Regions from separate parts of the Hymenobacter defluvii genome, predicted to be linked through region 3. Evidence: riboswitches for the same ligand, from Rfam matches in the RefSeq annotation. Region 3 holds a riboswitch; each other region holds the start of a gene.
The links. Region 3 has a riboswitch for cobalamin ahead of metE (5-methyltetrahydropteroyltriglutamate--homocysteine S-methyltransferase). Riboswitches for the same ligand answer to the same signal wherever they lie in the genome.
Positions count from the first base shown of each region.

Region 1: it holds a riboswitch for cobalamin, as region 3 does, so the genes downstream of both, J4D97_RS04240 (TonB-dependent receptor plug domain-containing protein) here and metE (5-methyltetrahydropteroyltriglutamate--homocysteine S-methyltransferase) in region 3, are expected to answer to the same signal.
Region 2: it holds a riboswitch for cobalamin, as region 3 does, so the genes downstream of both, J4D97_RS03745 (acyl-CoA thioesterase) here and metE (5-methyltetrahydropteroyltriglutamate--homocysteine S-methyltransferase) in region 3, are expected to answer to the same signal.

Region 1 covers NZ_JAGETX010000002.1:5,329-10,428, forward strand. The annotation lists gene J4D97_RS04225 (hypothetical protein) at 1-377, shown strand, start outside; gene J4D97_RS04230 (class I SAM-dependent methyltransferase) at 405-1,640, shown strand; gene J4D97_RS04235 (DNA-3-methyladenine glycosylase) at 1,650-2,258, opposite strand; cobalamin riboswitch at 2,408-2,639, shown strand; gene J4D97_RS04240 (TonB-dependent receptor plug domain-containing protein) at 2,781-4,760, shown strand; gene J4D97_RS04245 (hypothetical protein) at 4,787-5,100, shown strand, end outside.
Region 2 covers NZ_JAGETX010000001.1:913,293-918,392, reverse strand. The annotation lists gene J4D97_RS03750 (NAD(P)/FAD-dependent oxidoreductase) at 334-1,914, opposite strand; gene J4D97_RS03745 (acyl-CoA thioesterase) at 2,126-2,533, opposite strand; cobalamin riboswitch at 2,716-2,916, opposite strand; gene J4D97_RS03740 (hypothetical protein) at 3,001-3,360, opposite strand; gene J4D97_RS03735 (MFS transporter) at 3,533-4,837, shown strand; gene J4D97_RS03730 (hypothetical protein) at 4,845-5,100, opposite strand, start outside.
Region 3 covers NZ_JAGETX010000008.1:190,958-196,057, forward strand. The annotation lists gene J4D97_RS15125 (carboxypeptidase-like regulatory domain-containing protein) at 1-36, opposite strand, end outside; gene metE (5-methyltetrahydropteroyltriglutamate--homocysteine S-methyltransferase) at 305-2,608, opposite strand; cobalamin riboswitch at 2,806-3,000, opposite strand; gene J4D97_RS15135 (3-ketoacyl-ACP reductase) at 3,258-3,974, shown strand; gene J4D97_RS15140 (glycoside hydrolase family 3 N-terminal domain-containing protein) at 4,287-5,100, shown strand, end outside.

The DNA of each region.
Region 1 (5,100 bases), on a different contig from region 3:
ACTTGGCCGGTAATTCCGAGGCGCTGGAATTTCTTAACGATTACCGCCGACAGAAGTCGTTGCATTTGGCCGAGCGACTGGTGTTTGTTGGCTCTGTGGCGCTATATGGTCAGCAAGTGTTAGCCGGCGACGAGCGGCAGTACTTCAACAACACCCAAAAGGTGGCCGCAGGCGTGGCCGTTTTCAGCTTGATAGCTAATGTGCTCATCTCGCGTAATACCAACACCCACTTGCTGCGGGCAGTAGAAACACACAACGGCATGTTGCCCGCAGCGCGGCACGGTGCCCTCTGGCAGCGCTATCGCCCCACTACAGTAGGCATGAGCGCCACTGCTACGGGCCAGCCTTTGCTGGCGTTGAGCTGGCAGTTGCACTAATTTGCCCGTTTTTGCGTAGATAGGGGCATGGAATATCCGTTGCCCGCGGCGGCCCGGCAGTATGTAGCCGACCACCTGCACCACGACCCGGCCCAGCTGGCGTTGCAGGCCCGCCGCTTTCCGGGACTCCCCGTCCCCGAGCTGGTTCGCCAGATTCAGGCCCGCCAAAAGGCGCGCACCAAGCTGCCCGCCTGGGCCGAAAACCCCGAATTGATTTTTCCGCCGGCCCTGTCGGTGGAGCAGGCTTCGTCGGACCGCACGGCAGCTTTTAAGGCCGAGTTGGTTGGCGGGCAACGCTTAGCCGACCTCACGGGCGGCTTCGGTGTAGATACCTGCTACTTTGCCAGCCACGTAGCCGAGGTGCACTATGTGGAGCGAAATCCGCAGTTAGCTGAGGTGGTGCAGTACAATTTGGGTCTGCTAGGTGTGCGCAATGTGCACTACCACACTACTGATGCCCTGTCATTTTTAAAAAGCACACCGGATACGTTTGACTGGCTCTACCTCGATCCGGCCCGCCGCGACACCGCCTCGCGCAAGATTTTCCGGTTGCAGGACTGCGAGCCGGATGTGCTACGTATCTTACCCCTGCTGCTGCACAAAGCCCCGCGCATCCTGCTCAAAACCTCACCCATGCTCGATATTGAGCTAGCCATTCAGGAATTGAAGCATGTGCGTCGGTTGTGGGTGCTAGCTGTGGATAACGAGTGTAAGGAGGTGCTGTATGAGCTAGGCGAAGAACCCGCCGTAGACCCCGAGCGCTACGCCGTGAACCTGACCCGCACCGGCGAGCAGCAGGAGTTCCGCCTGAACCGCGCCCGCGAAGCCCGCGCCATATCGCGCTACGCCGAGCCGCAGATGGGGCAGTACCTCTACGAACCCAACGCGGCCATCCTGAAAGCAGGAGCGTTCCGTAGCATCGGCAATGCCTTCGAGCTACTGAAACTGCACCAGCATAGCCACTTGTATATGGCCGACGACCTGCGTGCGGACTTTCCGGGTCGAATCTTCCGCATTCAGGCGGTGGAGCGTTATGATGCCGATGCTCTTCTACCCTACCTTGGCCCCGAAGCGCGTGCACACGTTACTACCCGCAATTTCCCAGATACGGTAGCCGTATTCCGGCAACGCACCGGCATCCGGGAGGGCGGCCACATCTATTTGTTTGCTACCACCGATTTGCGGGGCCGCCTAATGGTATTGGTGTGCGAAAAGGTGAAGCGTTGGAGTGGAGAGCTAGTAGCGGCTACCCAATTGGCTTAGTATACCGTACTATTTGGCCGGGCTGGTCCACTGGCTATCCTTGATGCGGAAGCGCCAAGGTAGGCCAGCCGCCTCCGCGCCAGCGTAGGCCAGCCCTACTCTGGCGCTAGCGCGTACCTGCGTGTCGGGCACGTCCTCGCCGTGGTCTTCCAGCCAAAGCACGTCGCCCTGCAGATCGGTGCCGGTGAGGGCGGGCGTGACGCCTAGCGCCTGCGTGAGCAAGCCAGGGCCGGCCGTCAGGTTGCGGGCTATGGCCGCTAGACCACGCCGGCGGAGCATCGTATCAATGCCCACGGTAGGCTCAATGGCGCGAATCAGGACAGTATTAGGAATATCGGCGGCGTTGCTGACGATGTTGAACAGCGTGTGCCGCTGGTACACTGTGTAGAGGTAGGCGCGGCCGCCCGGCTCATATAGCGCCTGTCCGTGCTGACCGCGCCGCTTCAGGTGCATTGTGAGGGAGTTGTCGCCCTCGTGAGAGTAGGCTTCGGTTTCGACGATGCGGCCGCCGGTTAGCTCGCCATCAATGCGGGAGAAGACGTACTTCCCCAGAAGTTCGCGGGCAATTAGGGTAGGGTCGGGGCGCTGGAAGAAAGCGGCGGAAATTATATTGGCCACGGATTCGCTTGGATGTTGAGGGTTACACGAATTTTTGTGAACGAGAGTTTTTTCGCCCATCGCCTACCCTATCATCCTGAGCTTTCTAACAGCCCCATCCACGAAATCCGTGTAATCCGAAAAATCCGAGCGAATCCGTGGTTCAGACAGTATCTTTGTGGCGTAGCGGTGGCCGGACCCTAAATGCGGGGCGAGGCTGAAAAGGGAATCCGGTTCAAGGCCGGAGCTGTCCCCGCAACTGTACGCTTCGAGAGTGGGCGCATCACGCAGCTGCCACTGTTTCGCAGAACGCCAGGTTTCGATCACGAAACTTAGCCGGAGAAATGGGAAGGCGATGTGCCCGAAGCAAGCCAGGAGACCTGCCACTACGTTTCCCCATGTTCAGCGCCTTCGGTGGAAGGGCGGAGAACGAATGCAGCGGGCGGCCTCGGCCTCCTGGTTTTTTCTGTTTTCGGCCTCGGCTACGTGGCGGGTTTCGGCTCGCAGCGGAGTTTTGAACTGACTTTTCCTACCCCGGAAATTTTGGTTCGGATACGTTTTTTACGCGCTACTTCTTCCACCCCTACCCGCACGCTACGCGTGCTGGCGGTGGCAGCAAGCCTGTTGCCAACCGCAGCAGTGCAGGCCCAGCGCGCACCCATTGATACCAGCGCTACCACGCCACATTTGCTACCCACGGCCGTGGTAGAAGCCGCCCGCCTGAGCCGCTACGCCGTGGGCAGCCGCCGCACTACCCTCGATTCGGTGGCCGTGAACCAGCTGCCAGCGGGCACGCTGGCCGAGGCGCTGAGCCGGCTTACCCCCATTTATCTGAAGAATTACGGGCCGGGGCAGCTGTCGTCCATCACGCTGCGCGGCACCTCGGCTCGCCACACGGCCGTGCTCTGGAACGGCTTCAACATCAACCTGCCTACCCTGGGCGAAGCCGATTTTGCCCTGCTACCCGTGAATGGGGCTACCCGAATTACGGTGCAGCCCGGGCCGGCCAGCGCGGTGTACGGCAATGGCGCTTTAGGAGGCACGGTGCTGCTATCGTCGCCGGTGCAGTGGGGAGCGGGGTGGCGCGGGCAGGCGCAGGCCGATGTGGGCAACTATGGAATGCGGGCTGGAAGCGTCGAGAACAGCTTCAGCAACGATAAACTGGCCTTGCGCACGGCTGCTTCGTATCGTGAGGGCCAGAACGATTTCCCCTACCAGGAGCGCACGATTGACGGCTTGGTGGAACGCCGGCAGACCAACGCCGCCTACCGGCAATGGAGCCTCACCCAAGATGCTACCCTGCGCCTGGGCCAGCACGGCGAGTTGATGGGCGCCGTGTGGCTGACAGACGCCGACCGCCGCATTCAGCCCGCTATTGGGGCCGCTAACGACAATGCCAAGGAGCGCGACCAGAGCCGTCGGTTGTTTGCCGGCTACCGCCACGTGGCCGGCCGCCACGAAACGGGCGTGCGCATGGCGTGGTTTGAGGATATTCTGAACTACCGCAGCAACACCGTGGCGCAGAGCAACTCGCGGGTGCGCACCAGCCAAATACAGGCCGACCACAGCCTACAACTCCGCTCCAACCTGAGCGTGCGGGTAGGCGGCGAGGCGCAGCACTTTGCCGCACGGGTAGATGGCTACGGCCAAGACCTCACCGAAAACCGCTTCTCGGGCTACGCTCTCGTGCGCTACGACCCTACGTCTACCCTCCGCCTCACGGCCAATATCCGACAGGCGTTTATTCCGGGTAGGCGGCCGCCACTGGCTCCTACCTTGGGCGGCGAGTGGCAGGTGTGGCAACACGACACCCATACGTTGGTGCTAAAAGGCAGCGCAGCCCGCAGCTACCGTGTGCCTACCCTCAACGAGCGATACTGGCGCCCCGGCGGCAACCCCAACCTGCTGCCTGAAACCAGCCAGGGCTACGAGGGCAGCGTGCAGCACACTTTCAAGCCTATTCCTACCCTCTCGCTGGTGACGGAACTGACGGCCTACCGCCAACAGGTGCGCAACTGGGTGCAGTGGCTGCCCGGCGACACGGTAAGCTACTGGTCGCCGCGCAACCTGCGCCGGGTGCGGGCTCAGGGGATAGAGCTGAGTTCGGAACTGGGCTGGCAGCCGGGGCGCTACACCCTCACGGCGCGGGCGGCCTACGCCTATACCCAGTCGCAGAAGGTGAGTGGCTACACATTCGACCCTGACCCAGTGGGTGTGCAATTGCCCTATGTGCCCTTGCACACGGTGGCGTTCACCACGCGCCAGAGTTGGCGCGGGTGGCAGCTGCTCACGCAGAGCACCTTCACCAGCTTCCGCTACACCGATGCCTCGGCTACTACATTCCTACCCTCCTACTTTCTGCTAAGTGGGTCGTTGGGCTACACCTTCACTACCCGCAGCACCTGGAGCCTGACCGCGCTGGTGCAGGGCTTCAACCTCACCAACCTCACTTATAACAGCTACGAAGCCCGCGCCATGCCCCCGCGCAACGGCGTGCTGAGCCTGCGCGTGAGCTGGCGCTGATTCTACTTTTCACACTTTTCTTTTATATGACACAACGTTTTCTTTCCCTGAGTGCCCGCACGGCCTTCATCCTGGCCAGCGGCCTGACTCTCTGGAGCTGCGACCCAGACAACGATAACGACGCTTCGCCGGCCGGTAGCAATGTGTTTATCGTGCAGGAAGGCAACTTCAATCGGTCTAATGCCGAGATAGTGGGCTTCAACAGTAGTGTAAGTGCTATTACCAACGCGGCGCTGTTTCGTTCAGTGAATAACCGTGTCCTGGGTGATGTGGCGCAGTCAATGACCGTGGTAGGCGACCTGGGCTATATCGTGGTAAATAACAGCCGTAAGATTGAAGT
Region 2 (5,100 bases), on a different contig from region 3:
CTGTTCCATATCGGGTGGCGGCAAGACGCCTACCGCGGACTCCAAACTTGGAGCACACGCAGCGTAAAAAGCAGGTAGGGAATTCGGTTTCATACAGGTAATTATACGTAGTAAGCGTGGCAGTAGGCAGCAGCGACGACACGTTGCCACAAGAAACAGGAAACTACTTTCATGGGGTTGATTCCTGCTATAAAGGCTGACTTGGTCGTTTTCGCTTAGGTAGAAGTCAGCGGTTTATCCTAATCTGTTCATTAACATCTACAAAGCAAAAAGGTGTTGTCGGTTAAACAACACCTTATTCCAACAGCCAAACCAGCCAGGTATTTGCTCCAATTAAAGCGCTAAGCTCCCACTAACTGCCTCTGCGCACCGCTCGCCGTCCATGGCGGCCGATACGATGCCGCCGGCGTAGCCTGCACCCTCGCCGCACGGAAACAAGCCGCGCACCACCGGGTGCTGCAACGTGTCCCGGTCGCGGGGAATGCGCACCGGTGACGACGTGCGGCTCTCTACCCCCACAATCTGCGCGGCGTTGGTGGCATAGCCCGGAATCTTGCGCCCAAAGTTTTCGAAGCCCTGCCGCAGCCTGCCCGCCAGGTTTTTGCCCAGCACCTTGTCCATGGGCACCGATACCAGGCCGGGTTGGTAGGATGTGTCTAGTAGCTCCGCCGACACCTTGCTTTTTAAGAAGTCGCCCAGGCGCTGGGCGGGGGCTACCTGGGTATTGCCGGCCAGCTGGCAGGCGCGTTGCTCTATTTGTTGTTGCAAGCGCAGGCCAGCCAACGCACCGTGCTGGCGCACGTCCATATCCTCCAGCTCCACGGCCGTCACGATGCCGGAATTGGCATACTGGGAGTCGCGGCGGCTGGGGCTCATGCCGTTGACTACCACCTCGCCGGGGGCAGTGGCGGCGGGCACAATAAAGCCGCCGGGGCACATGCAGAACGAAAATACGCCCCGCTGCCCGCCCTGGCCCTGGGTCTGGTGCACCAAGGCGTAGGAAGCGGCCGGCAGTAGGCCACGGTCGGGGAGGCGGTACTGGGCGCGGTCGATGAGCTGCTGCTGGTGCTCCACGCGCACGCCCAGGGCAAAGGGCTTGGCCTCGACGAGCACACCGCGGCGGTGCAGCAGTTCGTAAATGTCGCGGGCCGAGTGGCCGGTGGCCAGAATCACGGCATCGGCCAGCAACTCCTCGCCCTGGGCCGTGACCACGCCACGCAGATGGTTGCCGGTCAGCACCAAATCGTCTACCCGCGTATCAAACCGCACCTCGCCGCCAGCCTGCCGCACCGAGTCGCGCAGGGCGGCTACCACGGCCGGCAGCTTGTTGGTGCCGATGTGGGGGTGGGCATCGACCAGAATATCGGGGGTAGCGCCGTGCTGCACCAACAGGCGCAGGATGCGCTGCACGTCGCCGCGCTTGGTGGAGCGGGTGTAGAGCTTGCCGTCGGAGTAGGTGCCCGCGCCGCCTTCGCCAAAGCAGTAGTTGGAATCGGGGTTAACGAGCTGTTGCTTGTTGAGGGCCGCCAGGTCGCGGCGGCGGGTGCGCACGTCTTTGCCGCGCTCCACTACAATGGGCCTGATGCCCAGCTCAATAGCCCGTAAGGCCGCGAACAACCCAGCCGGACCAGCACCCACAATCAGCACCGTGCGGCGGGCGCGACTTACATCCGGAAACTGAAACCAGGGTCCGAACAACTCGGCTGGCGGTGTCGTGCGGTAGATGTCGGCGCGCAGGCGCACCAGCGGCTGCCGGCCGCGGGCGTCGATGCTGCGCTTGCGCAGGTGCACAAAATCGGCTTGGCCGGGGCGCAAGCCAGCCGCGGCTAGCAGGGCTTCGTAGCGGGTCAGCTCGTCGTAGGCTTGCTCGGGCGCAAGCAGCAGCTCGACTTCCTGGGGGGAAGGGGTATGCATGGGTGAAAGGGAGTTAACCTTTAAACCGAAGTAGGAAAAGGATTGCAAAGATACGGCAGGAGTGGCAGCTTGTCATTTCGAACGCAGTGAGAAATCTGAAGTATTCCTGCTGATCGGATTGTAGGCACACGCAAGATTTTTCCTGTCTACCTGATGGGTAGAGTAGTCTGATGTGTTCCAGATTTCTCACTGCGTTCGAAATGACAAGCTGCTACCCTACCGCCTCCACGGGCGTGTCCAGAATACGGACGGGGCGCTTGTTTTCATCAATGGCCACGAACGTGAATACGCCCGAAACGGCCTTTTCGCGCTCCTCGGAGTACATCTGCTCCACAAACAGGTCCACGCGTACTTTCAGGCTGGTGTTGCCCACGTGCTCCACGCGGCCAATCAACTCCACCAGCGTGCCGCCGGGAATGGGATGGGTGAAATCAACCCGCTCGGACGAGACGGTTACCATTTTCAGGCGCGAAAAGCGGGTGGCTGCGATGAACGCTACCTCGTCCATCATGTGCAGGGTAGCCCCGCCGAACAGCGTGTCGTAGTGGTTAGTAGTGTTGGGGAATACGGCTTTGAAGATGCGCGTCTCGGCGCGGGTAATTTTTTCTTCGAGGGTCATCACAACGGAGTGAAAGGGTGAAACGCCCTTCGACAGCTTTCCGCAGGAAGCCAAACCACAACCAAGCCGATAGGGGGGTAGGGAGATACGCGCACGATTTCTGGCCGGCGGCGCGGGGCGCTCCGGGGCGGGTCGTATGCTTCCTCAATACCCGACAACGGCCCCAGGCGCGGGGGCTACGCATTGTCAGTCAGCGGCAGGCAGATTTTCTGACTTATACCTCCTAATCGCCCAACTCTTCTCGCCCGGCCGTGGGGCCAGGCAATGGGTAGCAAGCGGGGACCCTGCGGTGGTACTTACAGTAGCGCGTCTGTTCGGGAGTTGCACCCGATTCCCTTTTCAGGCCACTCCCAGGGGCGGCCACCTTCCGTTGTCTGATGGAAAACAGGCAAAGAACAACTGTCGGCAAAGGTAGGCGCTGGCGCGGGAATAGCAGCAGACGCCCGCGTCGTACCAAAAGCAACCTGCTATTGAACGCGGTATGTAGTCACAAAAACTGCATTATATGCCGGCAACATCGTTGTGCAAGCGCGGTCCTCGCTCGCTTTGGCCTTACGAATAGTAACATATAAGGTAGTGCCTTTGGCCAGTGTGGTGGGCAGATTCAGGCCGTAGTAGCTGCCACTAGCGGAAGCAGCGCTAAGTGACGAGCCGAACATTTTCCCTACTTCTTCATTTTTCTGAGTATTGGAAAAGTGTAGCAAGGGCAAGCGGCAGTCACCGCCGATACCTTGGGCTATTACCTCGTATTCCTTCGGTGCAGCATCGTCTTTCTGGCAGCCAAACGCTACGAGTAGAATGCTCAGCAATAGCAAATAACGTATCATGGCAGCAGGGTTTATCAATATAGAATACTAACTAGTGGGGGCTTTCGGAGAAAACTACACCACAGATACTAGAGAACTGATAAGGCAAGAATGGTTGCAGGCGTAGCATCTGAATTGGTGTGATAAGCCATTTCAACGTCTCCCAAAAACAAAGCCTCCGACGACTATTTGCATGACAACAACTCCTGCCCGCACGATGGCCTCGCGGGTGAAATCCATCTTCAGCGGCTCCATCGGCAACCTAGTGGAGTGGTACGATTGGTACATCTACTCGGCGTTTGCGCTGTATTTCGCGCCGGCGTTTTTCCCCAAAGGCAACCAAACGGCGCAGCTGCTGAACTCGGCGGCCATCTTTGCGGTGGGCTTTCTGATGCGGCCGTTGGGTGGCTGGCTGCTGGGCCTCTACGCCGACCGTCGGGGTAGGAAAGCAGCCCTGTTGCTATCGGTGCTGCTGATGTGCGCCGGCTCCCTACTCATTGCCCTCACACCCGGCTACGCCACCATTGGGGTGTTTGCGCCAGTGCTGCTAGTGGTGGCGCGGCTACTACAAGGCCTGAGTGTGGGCGGCGAATACGGCACCTCGGCCACCTACCTCAGCGAGATGGCCGATCAGAAGAACAGAGGGTTCTTTTCCAGCTTTCAGTACGTGACCCTGATTGCCGGTCAACTGGTGGCGCTACTGGTGCAATTGGGTTTGCAGGCCGTGCTCACGACTGAGCAGTTGCATGCGTGGGGCTGGCGTGTGCCCTTCGTTATTGGGGCCGGGGCAGCGGTAGTCGCCTTGTTTCTGCGCCGGCACATGGAGGAAACCGACGCCTTTGTGAAGAATGACCAGCCTGCGGGAGCAGCGCTAAAGAAAGAAGAAAGCAAGCTGCGCGTGCTGATGCGTTACCCTCGCGAGGTGCTCACGGTAGTGGGCCTCACACTGGGCGGCACCATTGTGTTCTACACATTCACCACGTACACGCAGAAATTTCTGGTGAACACGGCGGGGTTCACTAAGGACCAAGCTACGCTAGTGTCGTTTGGGGCGCTAGCCGTGGCCATGGTGCTGCAACCCGTGGTAGGGGCGCTATCGGATAGGGTAGGACGGCGGCCGGTGCTGCTGGCCTTTGGGGTAGGCGCCACGCTGGGCACTGTGCCACTGATGACAGCCTTGGGCCACGCTACCACCACCTGGGGCGCATTCGGCCTGCTGGTCATCGCCATGCTGATTATGAGCGGCTACACGGCCATCAACGCCGTGGTGAAAGCCGAGTTGTTTCCGACCGAAATCCGGGCCTTGGGGGTAGGACTGCCGTATGCCCTCACGGTTGCTATCTTCGGAGGCACGGCCGAGTACGTGGCGCTGCTGGCCAAGGGCTACAACGTGGAAGCGTGGTTTTACTGGTACGTAACGGCTTGCGCCAGTATTTCTCTTATCACCTACCTACGCATGGCTGATACCCGGCATACGTCGCGCATGAACCAAGCATAAAGGCCGGCTACTGCGCATGCCGGGCGTTCCATTCGGCGGCGAGAGCCGGAAGGCGGTCCGAGTCATCTGTCAGCCAACCCATAGCCGATTTCGTATCAGAAAAATACTGCGCGTCGAAGCGGATGGCGGGCTGCACCAGGCTATGCAGCGCATTAATGGCCAACTGGTTATGCGTCTGCCCACTATCCAGCACCAATACTAGTCGCTCCAAGGGTAGGACCACCAAGCCAGGCATCCAGTGTGTGCCCAACCATACCTCATCT
Region 3 (5,100 bases):
CGCAACGGCAGCAGAAAAGTTTTTTGAACTAGCCAAAATAGAAAGGATTGGATGAACGGCGGCTTGCTACAACGCCAATACAGCGCGCAACCGTACGCCGCCCCGCAAAATACGGGCCGCACCCTTGGGGAAGAGGTGAAATGGTGAGATAGTGAAATGGTGAGTTTGTCTGTCATCCTGAGCGCAATGGAGCGAAAGTGAAGGAACTTGTCACGCTGATTATCAACGACTCGTTCTGCGGGCATAAGGTCCTTCGCTGCGCTCAGGATGACAGACAAACTCACCATTTCACCATCTCACCATTTCACCTCTTCCCAGCGCGCACCTGGCGGGCAGCTTGCACCATGTTGCGCAGGGCAGCTTCCGTTTCGGGCCATTTGCGGGTTTTGAGGCCGCAGTCGGGATTCACCCACAGATTTTCGGCGGGTAGGAGCGCCTGGGCTTTTTCCAGTAGGCCTACCATTTCCTCCGTGCTAGGCACGCGGGGCGAGTGGATATCATAGACGCCCGGCCCAATTTGGTTGGGGTACTGAAAATCGGCGAAGGCAGCCAGGAGCTCCATCTGCGAGCGGGAGGTTTCCATGGTAATCACATCGGCGTCCAGCTCGGCAATGGCGGGTAGGATTTCGTTGAACTCCGAGTAGCACATGTGCGTGTGAATCTGGGTTTCGTCGCGCACGCCGGACGCGGCCACCCGGAACGCCCGCACGGCCCAGGCCAGGTAGGCGGGCCAGTCGGAATGACGGAGTGGCAAGCCCTCCCGAATGGCCGGCTCATCAATCTGAATCAGCTGAATGCCGGCCTTTTCCAGTGCCTGTACTTCTTCGCGGATAGCCAGCGCAATCTGCAACGCGGTGGTGGCCCGCGGCTGGTCGTCGCGCACAAACGACCATTGCAGAATGGTCACGGGGCCGGTCAGCATGCCTTTCACGTACCGCCGGGTTAGGGCCTGGGCGAAGGTGCTCCAGGCCACGGTCATGTCGGCGGGGCGGTGGATGTCGCCGTACAAAATGGGCGGCTTCACGCAGCGCGAGCCGTAGCTCTGCACCCAGCCGTTTTTGGTGAATGCAAAGCCGTCGAGCAGCTCGCCGAAGTACTCTACCATGTCGTTGCGCTCAAACTCGCCGTGTACCAGCACGTCTAGCCCTACCTCCTCCTGCCACCGAATCACGTCGACAGTGGCATTTTGCAGAGCTTCGTTGTACTGCTCGGCAGTCAACTCCCCTTTCTTGAAGCGGGCGCGCAGTTGCCGTATATCCTCCGTCTGCGGAAACGAGCCGATGGTAGTTGTTGGGAAGAGCGGCAACCGCAACTGCGCTTGTTGAAGGGCCTGCCGCACCGCAAACGAGCTCCGGCGGCGGGCATCGGCCTCCGTCACGGCAGCGGTGCGTTCCTTGATGTGCGGGCGGTGAATGCGGTCCGATTTGCGGCGGCTTTCCAGCGCCTGCTGGTTCTGGTGCAATAGGTTCTGATCGCCGTGGTCGGCAATCTGGCGCAACTCCCCTACCTCGCGCAGCTTCTGTTTGGCAAAGGCCAGCCAGTTTTTGATTTCCGGCGTCAGAGTGGCGTCGTTGGTTTCCAGGTCCAGGTCGCAGGGGCTGTGCAGCAACGAGCAGCTAGGCGCCAGCAGCACCCGCTCGGTGCCCAGCGCCGCTACGGCTTTTTCAATCAGCACCAACGACGCCTGATAGTCGTTTTTCCAGATGTTGCGGCCGTCTACCACACCCAGCGACAGGCTCAGCCACTGCGGTACCAGTGGCAGCACGGCCGCTAGTTGTTCCGGCGCCCGCACCAAGTCCACGTGCAGGGCGCTGATGGGTAGGCTCACGGCCAGCGCGGCGTTGTCGCGCAACCCTTCGAAATAAGTCGCTACGAGCAGCTTAAGGCCAGGGCAGCTTCGCGCCAGTTTGGCATAGGCAAACAGATAAGCCTCTTTTTCGGCCGCTGTCAGGTCGAGAGCCAGGTAAGGCTCGTCGAGCTGCACCCAGGTGGCGCCGTACTGGTGCAGCCGGGTCAGCACCTCCACGTACACGGGCAGCAACTGCTTCAGCAGCTCGATGCGGTGGAAGCCTTCTCCCTTTTCCTTGCCCAGCAGCAGGTAGGAAACCGGCCCCAGCAGCACCGGCTTGGGCGTGGTATTGAGCGTGTTGCGGGCGTGAATAAACTGCTCGAAAATGTGCTCGGAGAACAGCCGAAACTCCTGGTCGGCTGTGAACTCGGGCACGAGGTAGTGGTAGTTGGTGTCGAACCACTTTGTCATCTCCATCGCCGTGACATCGAGGCCGTTGCGCTGGTAGCCGCGGGCCATAGCAAAGTACAGATCCAGCGCCGTGTTCTGCGGATTTTCGCTGAGCACGGGCGTGTAGCGCCGCGGAATGGCCCCTACCATCAGGCTAGTGTCCAGCACCTGGTCGTAGTAGCTGAAGTCGTTGCAGGGAATCAGGTCGAGGCCGGCTTCTTGCTGCAACTGCCAGTTGTGCTGGGCAATGCGGCGGGCAGTGGCCTGCAATTCGGCTAGCGTCAGTTGGCCCGACCAGTATTTCTCACTGGCTTTTTTTAGTTCGCGCTGGCTACCAATGCGCGGGTAGCCGAGGTTGTGCGTAAGCATAGTGCTTGGGTTGAAGGGAACAATAAATTGATTATTGTTCTCGCAACGAGTACGTTACGTGCCCAACACAGCGTATGGCCTACCCTGCACCCTACCATCCGGCGCGCATACGCACGCGCCAGCCTCCACCCCGCGGAGGCCCTGAAAAGACAGCAGTATGCAATTGACCAGACTACTGCTTCAGAGCGCGGAAGCATACGTCAAGGCGTAGAAAGGCAAGTCTCCTGGCTTGTACCATTACGATCATCCTTCTCATTCTGCCTGGCAGAACAATGGACGTGCTACGGATCGTAACTTGCTTGGGTACTTACAGTTGCGCGACAGCCCGTGATTCACACACGGTTCCTTATTAATTCCGGTATTACCCGAAAACCCCTCTACGGCAATTGATATTGCAAAGAACTAGGGGCAATGATACGCGAAATTTCCGGCGCAACAACTCGGCGGCTGGCTGGTTAAGGCTACTCATCACCGTTCAAAGTTCGTACGGTGTAGAGACGCATACTTGCGTCTCGTCGTTGAGCGACACCTGTTCATCATTAAATAACAGCCAATACAAACAACATCAGCAACGACGAGACGCAAGTATGCGTCTCTACACCGCGCAGAGGCTACCACTCAACTCTTTTTATTTATCCCCCCTACTCACATGGAAAACCTCACCGGAAAAATTGCCCTCGTAACGGGCGCTGGCAAAGGCATTGGCCGCGCCGTAGCCGTGGCTCTGGCGCAAGAAGGTGTACACGTGGGCCTGCTGGCCCGCTCTGAAAACGACCTGCGCGAAGTAGCCGCCGAACTAGAAAAACTGGGCGTGAAAACGGCCGTTGTCACGGCAGATGTGGCCGATCGTGCCGCCGTAGAAGCTGCCGCGGCACAGGTGCAACAGCAGCTTGGCACCATTGATATTCTCATCAACAACGCCGGTACGGCCGCGTTCGGCAAGTTTCTGGAGCAGGAGCCGGAAGCCTGGGAAAACATTATCCGGGTGAACCTCATGGGCGTGTACTATGCCACCCGCGCCGTACTACCCGGCATGATTGAGCGCCAGACCGGCGACATCATCAACATTTCGTCTACGGCTGGGCAGCGCGGGGCGGCGGCTACCAGCGCCTACTCGGCTTCCAAGTTTGCCGTGCTCGGCCTCACCGAGTCGCTAATGCAGGAGGTGCGCAAGCACAACATTCGCGTGTCGGCCCTCACGCCCAGCACCGTGGCTACCCCGCTTGCGCAGGAGCTGAAGCTTACGGATGGCAACCCGGAGAAAGTGATGCAGCCGGAAGATTTGGCCGAGTTCATCATTGCCCAACTGAAGCTGAACCGCCGGGTGTTTGTGAAGGAAGCCGGTTTGTGGAGCACCAATCCGTAGCTCTCAGGTAGGCTCTGACAAGAACGTCCTTTCGACCAGCGGGAGAAATCGCGCGTGCCGCTAATAGATAGTAAATGTCATGCTGAGCTTGTCGAAGCATCTCTACCACAACGGTAATCTCAATTGTCAGGAATTACTCACGGTAGAGATGCTTCGACTCCGCTCAGCATGACGTTCTTATTATCAGCATGCGCGATTTCTCCCGCTGGTCGAAAGGACGGTCTGCGTTTACAAAAGGGCATTCTGTGCAACTATTTCCTTCTCTATTCCTCTATTTTCGCAACTTACGTGTCTCAACCGTTGCGAAATACCTTGCCTACCTCTCGTTTTCCACTGCTCCTGTTGCTGCTGCTGACGCTGCTGCACACCCCGGACGTCTCTGCTCAGCGGCGGCGCAAGCAAGCCAAAACTCCTCCCACAGCCGCTTCGCTGCATGCGCCGGTGCCGTTTGCGCCCCAGCTTAGTTCGCGTTGGGTTGATTCGGTGATGGCGACGCTGACGCCTGACCAACGCGTGGCGCAGCTGTTTATGGTGGCTGCCTACTCCAACCGCAACCGCGTGTTCGAAGACTCGGTGTCGGCGCTCATTCAGCAGTATGGGATTGGGGGGCTTATCTTCTTTCAGGGCGGCCCGGTGCGGCAGGCTAAGCTGCTAAACCGCTACCAAAGCCAGAGCAAAGTACCGCTGCTGGTGGCGCTGGATGGCGAGTGGGGCCTGGGCATGCGCCTGGATAGCACCATCCGGTTTCCCTACCAGATGAGCATGGGCGGCATTCGCGACAACCAGCTCCTCTACGACATGGGCCAGGAAATTGCCCGCGAGTTCAAGCGCATTGGCATGCACGTGAACTTTGCGCCGGTGGTAGACGTGAACAACAACGCCGCCAACCCCGTGATTGGCTACCGCTCGTGGGGCGAAAACCGCGAGGACGTCACCGAGAAAAGCTACCAGTACATGCGCGGTATGCAGGACGCCGGTGTGCTAGCTGTGGCCAAGCACTTCCCCGGCCACGGCGACACCGACACCGACTCGCACCTAGCCCTACCCCTCATTCGGGTAGACCAGCGCCGCATTGATACGCTGGAGCTATTTCCTTTCAAGAGCCTCATTAAGCGCGGCTTGGGTG